4 regions of the Bacillus sp. BSL6 genome follow, and region 2 is predicted to be linked to each of the others. Evidence: riboswitches for the same ligand, from Rfam matches in the RefSeq annotation. Region 2 holds a riboswitch; each other region holds the start of a gene.

Region 1 (4,218 bases), on a different contig from region 2:
AATCTTGCGATATAGGGAGCAGTGAAGACGACAAGCGGTACGATAACACCTTGCACACCAATGGATGTTCCCATTAGAAATTTTGTAAAAGGTAGAATGAAGAATAATAGAATGATAAATGGAAGAGAGCGAATGATATTAATAATTGTATTAAGAATTGGATAAATGATTTTGTTTTCTCGCTGTCCACCAGGTCTCGTTAAAACAAGTGTGACACCAAGTGGCAGTGCAATAAGGATCGAGATGAGTAATGAAATAGATGTCATTTGAAAAGTTTGTATGGTCGCCTCCCATATAACTTTACCCCATTCATCCAAAAAGGACTTGTTTTCCATGGCCTGTTCTACCTCCTTCTACGATGATTCCCTGTTCTTGTAAAAATGATAAAGCACGGTTGATTTCATTTTGTTCCCCTTGCATATGAATGATAAGTTTCCCGTATGCTTCATGTTTTAATTGAGTAATATTACCGGATAAAATATTCGGATATACTTGGAATCGTTTTGTAGCGACAGCTAATGCTGGTTCTCCTGAAGAATTTCCTATAAAAGAAAGAGTTACAATTTCACCAGTAGTTTGAAGTTCTTTTTGTACATCTTCTGGAATTTTTGCTGCAAATGCACTATTTACAAATTTCTTCGTTGTTACATGTTGTGGGTTTGTAAAAATATCTTTCACAGTCCCGCTTTCAACTACTGTTCCATGTTCCATAACAGCAACTCGGTCGCATATACGCTGGATGACATTCATTTCATGTGTAATTAATAAAATTGTAATCCCGATTTCCTCATTAATCTTTAATAATAGGTCAAGAATAGAATCAGTTGTTTCTGGATCTAAAGCGCTCGTTGCTTCATCACTTAATAACACTTCCGGTTCATGTGATAGTGCACGCGCGATGGCTACACGTTGTTTCTGGCCACCAGAAAGTTCACTTGGATAGGCGTCTTTTCGATTAAAGAGATCGACAATACGTAAATACTTTTCTACCCTTTTTTCAATTTCTACTTTTGGAATGCCAGCAAGGCGTAAAGGTAGTGCGATATTTTCATAGACGGTAACGGTTTTAAGTAAATTGAACCCTTGAAAAATCATCCCGATTTTTTGTCTCGCTTTTGCTAGTTCTTTTGTAGACAGTGTTGTTAAATCTTGCTCGTTTACAATAATATTTCCTGTTGTTGGTTTTTCTAATAAATTTACACAGCGAATTAATGTACTTTTGCCAGCGCCACTATATCCAATGATTCCAAATACTTCGCCCTTTTTTACTTGGAGGGAAGTAGACTTAAGAGCTTCCACATTCCCCTTTTTTGTTGTAAATACTTTGGATACATTTTTTAATTCAATCATTATCGTCAGCTCCTACCAAGACGGTAAAACAGAACCATCAAATTTTTTCTCGATAAATTCTTTTACTTCTTTAGATTGATAAGCTTTCTTTAATTTATTTACAACAGCATCATCTTTATTTTCAGTACGAACAACGACCCAGTTTACATATGGTGAATCTTTTCCTTCACGGAAGATAGAATCTTTCGCAGGGCTTAATTTTGCACCTAATGCAAAGTTTGTATTAATGGCAGCTGCTTTTACTTCACTTAGTTGTGTTGGTAATTGAGATGCCTCTAATTCAACGATCTTTAAATTTTTTGGATTTTCAATTACATCTTTTGCAGTCGCTTTTTCTGTCGCTTTTGGATCAACTTTTAAAACACCTGCTTTTTCAAATAGTTTTAAAGCTCGAAGTTCATTCGTTGGATCATTCGGTACAGCAATTGCATCGCCCTCTTTTAATTCTTTTACATCCTTTAAGCTTTTTGAATATACGCCCATAGGGAATGTTACTGTTGAAAATACTTCAGTTAATTTCATATTACGTTCAGCTTTAAATACGTCTAAATATGATTTCGTTTGATAGCTATTTACATCAAGGCTTTTTTCATCGAGGGATACGTTCGGTGCTACATAATCATTAAATACTTTTATATCAATTTCGAGACCGTCTTTCGCTGCTACTTCTTTTACCTTTTCAAAAATTTGTTCATGTGGCCCTCCTGTTACACCGACAGTAATCTTTTTCTCATCTAACGCTTTTACTTCTTTATCTGAACTCCCGCTACATGCGCTTAATAATAATACAGCCCCACTTACAATGCTTAATAATACTTTCTTCATCTATAATTCCCCCTTAAATATACGTTCCAAAATAAAAAGCACCTCTCAAAAATAAGAGAGGTGCCGAATAGACAAAATAGATTCCTCTCTTATCTTCCAAAACGAGAACTCGTTTTGCAGGAATTAGCACCTTAGCTTATACGTTATAAGCTCGGTTGCCGGGCATCATCGGGCCAGTCCCTCCGCCACTCTTGATAAGAGTATGTGTATGTAGTTTTTTTAATATGGTACTAATAGTAAATCTTACAAAAAGAATTGTCAACGTTATTTTCTGAATATATTTTATTTTAAGGTAATCGAAACGTTCCCCTTTTTATGCCCTTTTTCTACATATATATGAGCTTCAGCAATTTCTTCTAATCGGTAAGTTCTATCAATAACAGGCTTTAAATTTTCTGTTTCAGTTAGTTTTTTTAGTAGAAACATATCTTCTTTACTTACCTTTGCCATCATTCCATTAACAGATACATATATTCCATTAGGTGTTAATACTTGTTTACAAAGGGATTTTTTATATTTTCCAACTGCATCAAATATAACATCATAGTATTCCCCCTGCTTAGTAAAATCTTCTTTCGTATAATCGATTACTTTGTCAGCCCCTAAAGATTGCACGAGTTCAAAATTTGAATGACTACAAACAGCTGTAACGGTTGCGCCGAAATATTTAGCAAGTTGTACGGCAGCTGTTCCTACTGATCCAGATGCGCCATATATGAGTACTTGTTGCCCCCTTTTTATACGGGCCTTTCTTAGGAAGTGTAGTGCCGAAGTTGCGCCAAAGGGAATAACTGCTGCTTCCTCATACGTTACATTGGTAGGTTTTAATGCTACTAATCCACTTTCATGTACACATGTATATTCTGCATAACCACCGACATTAAGCTCTGTTAATGCAAAAATTTGATCTCCTTTTTTAAATTGAGTTACATCTGTTCCTATTTCTTCGATTTCGCCGGATAACTCTACACCGAGTATAGGCTTTCTCGGTTTTCTAAAACCTAATATGATTCGCATAGGAATCCAAAATAAGAGAGGGCTATTAAACCCACGTATTCTACAATCTCCAGTCGTTACACTCGTTGCGTGGATCTTGACTAATACTTCGTTCTTTTTAGGTATAGGTTTCTCTATATTTTGAAGCTGAAGAACGTTAGGTGGTCCATACTGTGTGCAAATGATCGCCTTCATAATGACCTCCTGAAATGAGTTGTCGTTATTTACATCATATTTAAACTCTTCATTAAACATGTCGCTATATAGCGAATATAGATTGAAATTTATATAGATTTCATAGGAAAAGAGATGATATTATTTTGGGAAAGGGGGGCGGAATTATGAAAAAAATTATTTTTATTTCAAGTTTAGTGCTTGCAATCAGTCTAGGGGTAGGATGTAGTAATGAGAAAACAGCAAAGACGGATGAGCCGAAAAAAGAATCCGTTCAAAAAGAAAAGGAATTAACGGCGAAAGATGTTTTCAAGAAAACGAATGAAGCTTTTAAAAATGAAGAACATGTAACGATGACATATGGTGTAGGGGTAAAAGCTGAGGGAACAGAGATGGATATATTAAAGGCTAAGATGCAATTAGAGCCAAAGACAAAGAATTCTCGTTCTGAAATGAATATTTCCGGTACAGATGTTGTAGTGTATACTGTGGATGGTAAAGTTGCTGGTGAGGTAAAAAACCCTAATACAGGAGAAGTTATAACCGTACCAGAGGAGCAATTAAACGCTGGTGGAATGAAAGCGACTCAAGATATTATAGATAAATTAGAAGTACCGGAAGTAGTTTTAGATAAAATGAAGCTGGAGAAAAGCGGAGATAAATATAAACTGAAATTTACATTAAAAGGGCAAGAAACAGAAAGTATGTTAACTAGCATGGATGAAACGCAGAAGAAAATGTTACAAGCACAAAACGCGAAGATAGAAGAAGTGGATGCAGAATATATCATTACAAAAGATTTTAAATATGAATCAGCAAAGATAGACATGATTATGAGTAGTAATGGCAAGGATAAAGCACACATTATTACGA
Region 2 (4,218 bases):
TTTTTGTAGGAGTATCTTTACAAAAAGCTTTTTTCTCCATCCACTCTTTTATTACACCACTAATACTTTCCTTATGAAGATTTTCAAGTGGATATATTACGTCATTATTACTATCAAAATGTAATCTTTTTAATCCTTCTATGTACATAGGTTCTCTTAATCCGATTGAGGGTAATATATTTGACGCTAAAATCTCATCTGGTGTCCCTATCGCAACAATTTCCCCTTCCTCTATTAAAATGATCTTATCTAAATCCAGATTTAACATTTCTTCTATTCGATGTTCAATAATTACAATTGTTTTATTATATTGCTTATGTATATTTTTAATAAGTTCAATTGTATGTAAGCTGCTAGCTGGATCTAAATTTGCTAACGGTTCATCGAACAATAATATAGGAGCATTTGTTGTTAACAAACCCGCTAAAGAAACAGTTTGTTTTTGCCCTCCAGATAGTTCATGCGGACTTTGTTTATGAAAAGTATGCATCCCTACCTTTTTTAATGACTCCGAGACAATCTTTTTCATCTCATCCTGATTTACACATTCATTTTCTAAATAAAAGGCTACATCTTCTTCTACTGTAAGACCAATAAATTGTGCATCTTGATCTTGCAAAATTGTGCCTACATGTTTACTCAGTTCAAAAACACTCTTTTTCCTCGGATCTTTTCCAGCAATTAAAATATTACCAGTACTAGTCCCTTCATAAGAAAATGGGATTAGCCCATTCATACAATGAGCTAACGTTGATTTCCCTGAACCACTTCGTCCAGCAATTAGCACTTTTTCTCCAGGATATATATGAAATGTAATGTCTTTAACAGTAGGCTGCGCTGCATGCTTATATTGAAAGTTGAATTGTTCAAAAGAAATAATTGGTTGCATTTTAATATCCCTACTTTTCAATTTTTAAATGTGTATGTTTCTTATTCGATTTAGCTAGGCCTATTGTAATTGGCAATCCAAGAACTAAAAATACAATAACGTCAGCAATTGTTGCACCTAACATTTGTATAACAATTTTGTCAAACGGTTCTCCCATCACAATAATATCGAATGCCCCAGCAAATATAATAGCAATGACAATTCCAATTAAGCCAGTAATGGCTAAATAAGAAATATCCCCCTTATTATATGTCCCGTTTTTCACACTAAAGCCAACTCTTTTTTGAATGAACCCCATTGCAAAGCCAATAATGCCTGAACTAATAACCCATCCCCACCAAATACCCCAACCAGCGATTGTGTCTGTTAAGGTATGACCGATAAGTCCTATTAACAGTCCTGCCACTGGACCAAATAACGCTCCAAAAACGGTTAAAATAGCTAATGCAGGTTTAATAAATGTATTTGGTGCAATAGTAAATCCCCAAAGTCCTAATATCCCGTATAATGCGGATCCAATTCCGATTGCTACTACTAATTTTGTTGATAATTTGTTCATTACAATTCCCCTCTCTTAATAGTCAACTTTTATTACTCTATATTTATTTTGAAAATGAATTATGCATCGACACTCCCTTTCTATACAACAAAAAATGACCTCTTACATAAGAGGCCATTTTCTTTCACGTTCAAGAATCCTCTTATCTTCCAAAAAACACAACGTGTTCTCTGCGGAATTAGCACCTTCCTATACATTGACATAGGGGTTGCTGAGGTTTCATAGGGCCGTTCCCTCCACCTCTCTGGATAAGTATTAATTTGTAATTCGTATTATGGCATTAAGAAGTATAAATTTCAACACTTTTCTAATTATTTTTATTTTTTGTTCAACAGTACATTTAAATCATTGTATTCTTATCGGAATTATGAAATAATGAATTTAAAATAGTTACGGGAGGAATGTACGATGAAAGTAATCGGTTTAATTGGCGGACTAAGTTGGGAATCTACATCATTATATTATAAACATATTAATACACTTACACTCTCTCAATATGACCAAAATGCAAAGCTTGTTTTATATAGCATGGACTTTGGTGAAGTAACTACTTTATTACAAAATCATCAATATGAAGAAGTGAAAAACGAATTAGTCACAGTTGCAAAAAAAGTTGAAAAATCTGGAGCTGACTGTTTATTAATGTGTTCTAATACTGTCCATTTATTTGCTGAAGAAGTAGAAAGTGCAATATCCATCCCGCTTCTTCATATTGGTGATGTAAGTGCTAAAGAAATGGTAGAACAGAATATTAAGCGTATCGGACTATTGGGTACGAAACAAACGATGGAACAAGACTTCTATAAATCACGTCTAGCAAACTATAACATTGAGACAATCATCCCAAATGAAGAGGACAGAAATTTTATTCATCATGTAATTTTAAATGAATTAAGTAAAGGGATTATTTCAGAAACATCAAAAGAAAAGCTATTACAAATTACAAAATCATTAATTCAAAATGGCGCAGAAGGTATACTACTAGGTTGCACCGAAATACCGTTGCTCATTTCCCAAAACGACCTTACTGTTCCTGTTTTTGATACTGCTTTTTTACATGCAAATACTGCTGTGCAGTTTGCGGGATAATAATATAAAAGCATAAAGGTGCCGCCTCTATGCTTTTATATTACTCACACTATTTATTTAAAAGAGATGTAATCACTGTGATTGCTTCATTTGAACCACCACAATCTAAAAAACTATCTTTCAGTTTTCGTATTCCATGCTTATACTTTTCATTTGAAAGAACATCGGTTACCGCTTCTTTTAACGTTTGCACATTAACATTCTCTTTCAATAACCGATGCGCCGCTTCAAGCTCAGTTAATCTTTGTGCTATCATTGGCTGGTCTTTATCGTGTGGAATGATGACAAATGGGACATTAAAATGAATAGCATCGTGTACACTGTTCATACCTCCATGTGTAATAAAAACATCTGCTTCACTTAATACTTCTGATTGAGGTACGTATGGAGCAATTATAAAATTGTTTGGCGCTTCCTTAATTTTAGAACGGTCATTTCTATCGCCAATTGCCATTACAACTAATCCATTAAAATCTGAGAAAGCATCAATACATGCATTAAAGAATGGTTCGATTCCTTCAAGCAGTGTTCCCATTGAAATATAAATAACTTTCTTATCTTTAAGCAATTCAAGTGGAAACTCTACATTTGTTTTACGCTTTGAAATACTTGGTCCAATAAAAATATTATTTTCTCCAAACAAATCGCTATTAGGTTGAAAATAGCGACTTGTGTACACAAGAGTAATATCTCCCTTGTTATGCATAAATTGAAGATTGTTTTTAGGCTTTACTCCAAATTCATGTTCCATTCGATATAGTAACTGTTCAGAAATTTCATCAGGTTGGAATGGTATTTCTGCATTAGGATGAAAAGGTAAAATCTCCAAAAATTCAGTAGGAATTAAAAATATAGGAGAAGAAACTATGCCTGGAATTTGTAAATACTCCTTTACTAACTCTCCAGCACCAAATATATCATAAATTACGAAATCAAAATTAATGCTTTCACATAATTGTTTCGTAATTTCTAATATATATAAAGAAGTTTGAACATGTACATGAAAGAAAGAGTTCAATCCATATGAAGTTTCAGTATCAATAGAAATATCCTTTAATAAATCTGGATGAGTATATACAGTAGCTCCCAAATCTTCAATTCTGCCTTTAAAGTGTTCTGTTGTAATATAGTGTACGTGATCCCCCCGTTCAGTAAAGGCTTTGACTAAACTTAATGTCGGGTTTACATGTCCCTCTGCTGGAAAATTAACCATTAAAATATTTCTCACTTCTTTCTCACTCCCTTACATTTCAACGCTCTTGATAATCATACTGTAATGATTACGGTCAATCTTCCCCTAATAGTCCTAATATACTTGCTACTTTAGATTGATAAATAATTGTCAGTTATTTAATTAAAAAAGGCATCTACATAAGTAGATGCCTAACCGTGATAAGGAGTGTTCTGTGAGGTTAGAATAAGCTTTTCAGCTTGTCCTATGCTATCAATATATGATTTTTTTTATAAAACGTGAACAATTGATAGAATGATTTTACCTTTCTATCACCCATTTTGAATCTATCCCTAAATTAAACGACTCTAGTTTCTATATTATTTCATATGTTTTAACTTTCTTGAGAGCTATCTATTTGTAAAGTTTCTCCATTCAATCTCTTATTTTTCAATTCAAAATAAGCATCTAAAACTTCTTTTCCAATATCAGAGTTAATACCAGATTTAT
Region 3 (4,218 bases), on a different contig from region 2:
TCCTGCTGATGTAGCTTGAGATTGTTGAATGTGAAATCCAAGATGTGTTTGTAATCCTGGATAATAGACATTTTGAACTTTAGCGTGCTCTTGTAAATAGTGTGCAATTTTATTGGCATTAGCAGCTGAATGCTCAAGACGTACATGCAATGTTTTTAGACCACGAAGTACGAGAGAACAATCTTGCGGGCCTAGAATAGCGCCGAATGAATTTTGTAAAAAGCCAAGTTTTTGGGCGAGATCGGTATCTTTTACAACTGCTAATCCGGCAGTAACATCACTATGACCGGCAATGAATTTTGTGGCACTATGAAGAACGACATCAGCGCCAAGGTCAAGTGGTTTCTGGAATAATGGTGTCAAAAATGTATTATCAACAAAAGTAAGGGCGCCAATAGATTTTGCAAGTTTAGAAACAGCACGAATATCTGTCACTTTTAAAAGTGGATTGGAAGGTGTTTCTACATAAAAGAGTTTTGTATTTGGCTTAATGTTTTGCTTTATTTCTTCTAAATTGGTCATATCAACAAATGTATGTGAAACACCGTAACGGGAGAGAACTTCAGTTATCATTCGATAAGTTCCTCCGTATACGTCTTCTGAAATGAGTACGTGATCACCTTGTGAAAGGAGGAGGAATGCAGTAGAAATCGCTGCAATTCCTGATGCGAAGGCAAATCCTTTTGTTCCGCCTTCTAATAAAGCAATGATGTCTTCAAGAGCTTCACGAGTTGGATTGCCTGACCTGCTATAGTCATATTTCCCGAACGTATCTACATCAAATTGGTGAAATGTTGATGTGTTATAGATGGGAACGTTAACAGCTCCTGTTTGCGAGTCATGTTTATATTGGTTGTGCAGTAAGAGTGTATCTATAGAATAACTCATATTCTTACACCTTCTTTTACAAGTTTAATGGCTTGCTTTAAGTCTTGAATTAAATCGTTACTATTTTCAATACCAACGGAAAATCGAAGAAGACGATTACATACACCGTTTGCTGTTCTAATTTCTTCAGGAATATCAGCGTGTGTTTGTGTTGCTGGATATGTCATTAAACTTTCAACACCACCGAGACTTTCGGCAAATGTAATTAAGGATAAAGATTGTAAGAATGGATTAATCCATGTTTCATCTTTCAGACGAAACGAGATCATGCCGCCTCTTCCAGGATAAAATACATCTGTCACCCCATCCTCATCATTTAAATAAGCAACAACTGCTTTTGCATTTTCTTCATGTTGTCTCATGCGAAGCGCTAACGTTTTCATACCACGAATTAATAGCCATGAGTCAAATGGACTTAAGACTGCACCAGAGGCATTATGATAATGAGCGATTTCCTCACAAAGTTCCTTTCCTTTTGCAACGACAAGTCCGCTTAGTACATCGTTATGACCACCTAAATATTTCGTTGCACTATGAAGTACGATATCGGCACCTTCTGTTAATGGCTGCTGTATATAAGGTGTGTAGAATGTGTTGTCTACAATAAGAAGTAGTCCGTGTCTTTTCGCTACAGTTGCAACAGCGGCAATATCGGTAACTTGCATTAATGGATTAGTTGGAGTTTCTATGAAAATAGCCTTCGTTTTCGTTGTGATGGCTTGCTCAATTTGTTTAATAGATTGTGTATTTACGTATCTACATCGAACGTTCCACTTTTTTTCGTGCTCAGAAAATAATCGATAAGTGCCACCGTATAAATCTTCGGAAACAATAAGTTCGTCTCCAGAGCGGAATAGGGAAAGGACAAGAAGAACGGCTGCCATCCCTGAACTACAGGCATAACCTTGTTCACCGCATTCTAAGTCTGCGATTGCCTGTTCTAATAGGCCGCGCGTTGGATTTCCAGTTCGTGAATAATCAAATCCAGTAGATTTACCAATTCCTTCGTGACGATAAGCAGTTGAAAAATAAACAGGTGGATTAACAGTTCCTGTTGTAGTTTCACTCCGGTTTCCGATTTGCGCTAATTTTGTTTCGATAGTTGACATGTGAAAATTCCTCCTTTTTAAATTGAACCATTAGTTGAATATAAAATAAAAAAGCCTTCTAAGAAGAAGGCTTTCGGTTTGAATAGAGTCTTCTTCTCATCTGTCAAATCTTTCACAATTTGCTGGAATTAGCACCTTATTAACAAATGTTAATGGTTGCTGAGGCGTCATAGGGCCAGTCCCTCTACCTCTCTAGATAAGAATGTTCGTATGAAATTTTATTATGTTTTTAACTTTACAACAAAAGATAATTGAATTGCAACTTTATTTTAAATAATTTTTATTTTTCCGCAAGTGTCATTGACTTTTGTATTTGTGCGTGCTAAATTTATAAAAAAATTAACAAACATTGTTAAAAGGGGAACGCATTTCCTTTTAGCTACATAAATAAAATAATAAAGACAAACTCTTATTGAGAGCGGTGGAGGGAAAGGCCCTGTGAAACCCGGCAACCTTCAAACGAAATGTTTGAAACGGTGCTAATACCTGCAAAACGAATGTTTTGCATAATAAGAGGAGGATCGATTATGTCCCCCTCTTCAAAGTGAAGAGGGGGTTTTTATATTGATAGAAATGAGGGAGATTTGTGAAATTACTAGATTTATTATCAAAAGGAATTGTAATAGGTGATGGTGCGGTTGGGACGTTATTACATTCACATGGTTTGCAAAGTAGTTTTGAAGAATTGAATATATCTGATCCAGATTTAATTGTATCGATTCATAAGCAATATGTAGCGGCTGGGGCAGATGTGATTCAAACAAATACGTACGGAGCAAATGAAGCGAAATTACGTATGTATGGATTAGAAAATCAAGTTACTGAAATTAATAGAGCGGCAGTAAAACTGGCGAAAGCATCTGTTACAGACAGAAATGCAATTTTAGGCACAATTGGTGGTATGAAACATATCGGGGCGGTTACGACAACTGATATGGAGCGAGAATTTATGTTACTGGAACAGGCAAGTGCATTATTAGAAGAACAGGTTGATGGACTGCTATTAGAGACTTTTTATGATGAGTTTGAATTACTTCATGCTGTCCAGGTGTTACGAAAAGAAACAAATATTCCAATTGTAGCGCAATTGGCGTTACATGAGGCGGGTACGACTCAAAATGGAAATGATGTAAATGAAATATTAAAACAGCTTTTAGATTACGGTGCAAATGTTGTTGGATTGAACTGCCAACTAGGGCCACTTCATATGACGGAAGCTCTTAAAATGATATCGATTCCGAAAAATGGTTACTTGTCAGCATATCCAAATGCAGGTCTCCCAAATTATGTAGAGGGACGATACGTATATGAGGGAAGTCCAGCTTATTTTGAAGCGATGACACCGAAATTTATTGAGCAAGGTATTCGGTTATTGGGCGGTTGTTGTGGCACGACTCCAGAACATATTGAAAGTATGAAACGTGCTACTCTAAATGTTACGCCTGTAATAGAAAAGGATACGGTTCAAAGACCGAAAGTAGTTCATACACATGAGAAACGTTCAAAAGCTCATGTCACTTTAGCAGAGAAAGCAAAAAAACAAACGACCGTAGTAGTGGAATTAGATCCACCAAAAACGTTAGATACGCAGCGGTTTTTTGAAGGCGCAAGAGCATTGAAAAGAGCTGGAGCAGATGCTATTACTCTAGCAGATAATTCATTAGCATCGCCCCGTATCTCGAATATGGCAATGGGAGCATTATTAACGAAGCATGATATTCCGGTATTGACGCACTTAACATGTAGAGACCATAACGTCATCGGACTACAATCTCATTTACTAGGATTATCAGCGTTAGGCATGGAAGAAGTGTTAGCTTTAACTGGAGATCCAGCGCGCGTTGGTGATTTTCCAGGTGCCACTTCTGTATATGATTTGTCCTCTATCGAGCTCATTAAAATGATTAAAGAAATGAACGATGGGCGTTCCGTTTTAGGGAAATCCATTGGACCGGCAACAAGGTTTTCTGTGGGCGGTGCATTTAACCCGCATGTAAGACATTTAAAAGCAGCGGTTAAGCGAATGGAACGGAAAATAGATGCTGGAGCAGAATATTTCTTAACGCAGCCGATTTATGATATCGCGTTAATTGAAGAAGTGTATGAAGCGACAAAGCATTTAGAACAACCTATTTTTATTGGGATTATGCCATTAATAAGTAAACGGAATGCAGATTTTCTTCATTTTGAGGTGCCAGGTATTACTTTACCTGAAGCAGTA
Region 4 (4,218 bases), on a different contig from region 2:
ATTGCTTCCCTCGGTCCTGCGTAACGCATTGCCGCAGGAAATACACTTAAAAAGACACGATCTTTCGGATAATAGTTTTGAAGTAATACTTCATAGCTTTCCATCCGTACATCAGCTGGAATATCGTCCGATTTTGTTTCCCCAACGAGCGGATTTAAAAAGAGTCCATCTACAATTTCAAGAGCAGATTTTTGAATGTATTCATGGGCACGATGCACCGGGTTCCTCGTTTGAAATCCTACTACTGTTTTCCAACCACGTTTTTTAAATTCTTCTCTCGTTTCAATTGGGTCTAAATGATAAGAAGGAAACGGATTATTTTCAAAGCGTTTCGTAAGAACAATAGCCCCACCGACATAAACGTTCGGTCGTTCATATAATTTTTTCACTCCCGGATGAGCCTCATCCGTCGTTTTATATACTAGTAACGCTTCTTTTTCCTTATCAGGCACAAAAATATCTTCTATTTGAATGACACCATATACATTTCCACCGTTAACAAGTTTTACTTCCTCTCCAACTTTTAGCGTCTCTGCTACTTCTTCTGTTACTGGTAATGTAATTGGTATACTCCAAACACTCCCATTAGCTAAACGAAGCGTTTCTACAACCGAATCATAATCTTTCTTTCCTAAAAAACCAGTAAGCGGGCTATATCCCCCTGTCGCTAATAGTTCTAAATCACTTAACGCAATATTATCTAGCCCAATTTCTTTTTCAATTTGTAATACGTCATATGTCTCGTCTACACGGTTTACTAATTCGTTTACTGTACTCATGTTCTATATCCCCTCTTAGTTTTATTTCAAGATTCATCTTATTGATAATGAAGACCACATTCAGTTTTCACTTTCCCAGCCCATCTACCATCTCTTGAATCGCCACCCTCTCCTACAGGCAACGTACACTTCTCACACCCAATACTTGGATATCCAATATCATGTAATGGGTTATACGGCAAGCTATGCTTGTATACATATCGCCATACCTCTTTCCACGTCCAATGAATGAGCGGACAAACTTTAATAGATTGAAAGCGATGATCTTGATTTATAAACTTTGTATGCTTACGCGTTTCTGATTGTTCCCTCCTCAACCCCGATATCCACGCTTTTTCATTCGCTAATGATTCTTCTAGCGGTAAAATTTTCCTAATCTTACAACAAAGATTAGGATTGCTTTCCCATAGCTTGTTACCATGCAATTTGGCTTGTTCATCAAGTGTAAGTTTTGGCTGTTTTTCTATAATATTTAATGAAGGAAATCGTTCTCGTACTTTTTGAATTAATTCATACGTTTCTTGAAAATGAACATTTGTATCCAAAAATACAACTTTAGCAGATGGATTTACTTGGTTAATAAGATGCAGTAGTACCATCCCTTCCACTCCGAAGCTACATGCGTATACAATTTCATTTTCATATTCTTTATACGCCCAACTTAATACTGATAGCGCGCCTTTCGTTTCATCTTCTTCTGAAAATGAAATATCATTTTCTTCCCACGTTTCATACGTCAACATGTTTTTTCCCCCTGTAAAAGCAAAAAGACGGTTTTAACCTAATAAAATAGGTTAAAACCGCCTCTAGTTTTTCTAGTCAGCGCTTTTTACTTTAAACGTACTTTTTCACTTTTCTCTAATTGAATGACTTTTCCATCTTGCACAACAATTGTAATTGAACCATATTTCATATCAGCAAGCATCGCTTCAATTTTCTCAGATACTTCCTCAAAATGTTCCCGTACGCTCACGCGAACAGCCCCCCTTTTTATTCATAAAAAAAATCTTTCCCATTTCGAAAAGACTGTTCGGTAATATATTTTACCTTATCTTTCAAAATGGATTCCATTTTGCTGGATTTAGCACCTTGCTTTCTATAAGCAGGTTGCCGAGCTTCGCCGGGCCAGTTCCCTCCGCTTCTCTTGATAAGCTTTGTATTTGTATTTTATCACAATTCTGATTTTTTTCAATCCTAGTTTTCCGATATATTTTAATTATTTTATTTTACAAAAAAGGAATTGCCCATCCGAACAACTCCTTTTTCCTCATTTAAACAAGTTCTTTAATACGTATGCGATCGTTCCCAATAATATTTTCATATGTTTCGCGCTCTACAACAATTTGTGATGTACCGCCTTTCACGAAGACGACAGCTGGTCTACGAATCCGATTATAATTATTCGCCATCGAGTACCCATATGCCCCTGTACAAGAAATCGCTAGTAAATCGGCAGAGGCAACTTTCGGTAAAGTAATATCCCAAATTAACATATCTCCACTCTCACAGCATTTCCCTGCAATCGAAACAACTTCCTCGTTCTCATCATTCCCTCGATTCGCTAACATCGCTTCATAACGAGCGTTATATAAAGCAGGTCTTAAGTTATCAGTCATCCCACCATCCACTGATACATATTTCCGAATACCAGGAATGTCTTTCACAGATCCGACTGTATAAAGTGTCGTTCCGGCATCACCTACAATACTACGGCCTGGTTCAACCCATATTTCTGGCAATGGATAATTACATAACGTAAATTGTTCTCTCACCGCACTTGTTACAGCTCGCACATACGTCTCAAGAGTTAATGGTGTATCGGACTCTGTGTAGCGTATTCCGAATCCTCCCCCTACATTTAGCACTTTTACTACATAATTTGTTCGCTCTCTCACTGCTTCTAAAAATTGACGAAGAACTTCAATCGCTCGCACAAAGCCAGCCGTTTCAAATATTTGTGATCCGATATGTGAATGAATTCCTAACACGTTATAATTTGATTTTTGTAAAGCAAGCTCAATTGCCTGCATCGCTTGACCATTTGACACGCCAAATCCAAATTTTGAATCATCTTGACCTGTTGTAATATATTCATGTGTATGCGCCTCTACTCCGGGCGTTACACGAATTAATATGTTCACAAATTTCCCATGTTGCACTGCTAAATCATGCAAAATTTCTAATTCTAAGAAGTTATCTACGACAAAACAACCAATATTCGCCTGAAGAGCCATCACAATTTCTTCATCTGTTTTGTTATTGCCATGAAAATGAATGCGCGATGCAGGAAATCCTGCTTGTAGTGCAGTATATAATTCTCCTCCAGAAACAACATCTAATGACATATTCTCTTCACGAGCTACTCGGCACATCTCCATGCACAAGAACGCCTTGCTTGCATATGCTACTTGATAAGAGAACCCACTTTCTTTAAAAGCACGATGAAACGCGCGGCACTTTCCTCGAATTGACTCTTCATCGTATACATAAAGTGGTGTTCCATATTGTTTTGCTAGCTGCGTCGTGTCGCACCCTCCAATTTCTAAGTGTCCTTGCCCATTAATTCGGCTTGTGCCGTGTAAATACATTTGAATTCCTCCCTTATTTCCTCTAAAACTCATAACCCCAATCTTCTATTCATTGCAGCACGCTTTTAGATAGACAAAAAACGCGCGGAACAATGTTCACACGCGTTTCTTATTAGGAAAAATATATATTGAAAAAATAAACGAGTTGTTATCTCCTCAAAATAAGAAACCGCATCAACATCTCCAAATAGCTCTCCATAAAATAAATCTTATGACAGTACTACATTTATTCAATGCAGTCCCAATATATGAATAAGATGGTTATTCTTATATTTCGGCAATAGTCCCTTTCAACCTATGATCACAGATTCCATTAAATCTCCCATAGCTTACTCTTTCCTATCGCGGCCTCTACCTTTGAGAGTAGATGAGGTAAGTCTATTTAATTTTCAAACATCTAATTGTTGCTATTAACAATACCAAAGGACCATTTTATTTGTCAAACAATTTTTTATATTGCTTTTTGACAGTTTAGTTTCGTATCGTTTGGTAAGCGCTTTACTGAAACCTTTGTCACTTCCCATTCACCTTCTTCGTTATTAAATGTAATCGTTACCTTCTCAAATGGTGGCGCAATTTTCCCTGCAACACGTTCATACTTAGTCACTTCAATACTCGCTTGAAATAAATATGTACCGCTATACACTTTTTTTAAACTAATAATTTTCGGGCATTGATAAGGCTTCAAGCTCCCATATTGTTTTTCGATTGCTTTATTTATTTTCGGAAATAACACAGAATAAAGGGCATCTTCCATAAGAGGTGCATCATACTCTGCTACCGACACACTTGGTGAAGCAAAAAGTATAACACTACTGCATACTATAAAATATAATAATTTTCGCATTATA

The links. A riboswitch is a leader RNA that binds a small molecule or an ion and turns the genes downstream of it on or off. The one in region 2 is predicted to bind S-adenosylmethionine.
Region 1: it holds a riboswitch for S-adenosylmethionine, as region 2 does, so the genes downstream of both, RCJ96_RS24895 (MetQ/NlpA family ABC transporter substrate-binding protein) here and RCJ96_RS14590 (ECF-type riboflavin transporter substrate-binding protein) in region 2, are expected to answer to the same signal.
Region 3: it holds a riboswitch for S-adenosylmethionine, as region 2 does, so the genes downstream of both, RCJ96_RS03230 (bifunctional homocysteine S-methyltransferase/methylenetetrahydrofolate reductase) here and RCJ96_RS14590 (ECF-type riboflavin transporter substrate-binding protein) in region 2, are expected to answer to the same signal.
Region 4: it holds a riboswitch for S-adenosylmethionine, as region 2 does, so the genes downstream of both, RCJ96_RS07730 (YezD family protein) here and RCJ96_RS14590 (ECF-type riboflavin transporter substrate-binding protein) in region 2, are expected to answer to the same signal.

What each region holds. Positions count from the first base shown of each region.
Region 1 is NZ_JAVGCW010000011.1:72,787-77,004, reverse strand. Features, by position in the region: gene RCJ96_RS24905 (methionine ABC transporter permease) at 1-335, opposite strand, end outside; gene RCJ96_RS24900 (methionine ABC transporter ATP-binding protein) at 310-1,350, opposite strand; gene RCJ96_RS24895 (MetQ/NlpA family ABC transporter substrate-binding protein) at 1,363-2,175, opposite strand; SAM riboswitch class I at 2,262-2,376, opposite strand; gene RCJ96_RS24890 (NAD(P)-dependent alcohol dehydrogenase) at 2,458-3,366, opposite strand; gene RCJ96_RS24885 (DUF6612 family protein) at 3,513-4,218, shown strand, end outside.
Region 2 is NZ_JAVGCW010000004.1:106,609-110,826, reverse strand. Features, by position in the region: gene RCJ96_RS14595 (ABC transporter ATP-binding protein) at 1-889, opposite strand, end outside; gene RCJ96_RS14590 (ECF-type riboflavin transporter substrate-binding protein) at 900-1,448, opposite strand; SAM riboswitch class I at 1,588-1,703, opposite strand; gene RCJ96_RS14585 (aspartate/glutamate racemase family protein) at 1,857-2,537, shown strand; gene RCJ96_RS14580 (macrolide family glycosyltransferase) at 2,587-3,765, opposite strand; gene RCJ96_RS14575 (peptidoglycan D,D-transpeptidase FtsI family protein) at 4,103-4,218, opposite strand, start outside.
Region 3 is NZ_JAVGCW010000001.1:584,512-588,729, forward strand. Features, by position in the region: gene metC (cystathionine beta-lyase) at 1-888, opposite strand, end outside; gene metI (cystathionine gamma-synthase/O-acetylhomoserine thiolyase) at 885-1,997, opposite strand; SAM riboswitch class I at 2,091-2,200, opposite strand; SAM riboswitch class I at 2,404-2,513, shown strand; gene RCJ96_RS03230 (bifunctional homocysteine S-methyltransferase/methylenetetrahydrofolate reductase) at 2,584-4,218, shown strand, end outside.
Region 4 is NZ_JAVGCW010000002.1:301,116-305,333, forward strand. Features, by position in the region: gene sat (sulfate adenylyltransferase) at 1-779, opposite strand, end outside; gene cysH (phosphoadenylyl-sulfate reductase) at 818-1,522, opposite strand; gene RCJ96_RS07730 (YezD family protein) at 1,609-1,752, opposite strand; SAM riboswitch class I at 1,825-1,933, opposite strand; gene lysA (diaminopimelate decarboxylase) at 2,051-3,367, opposite strand; lysine riboswitch at 3,548-3,729, opposite strand; gene RCJ96_RS07740 (DUF3888 domain-containing protein) at 3,819-4,214, opposite strand.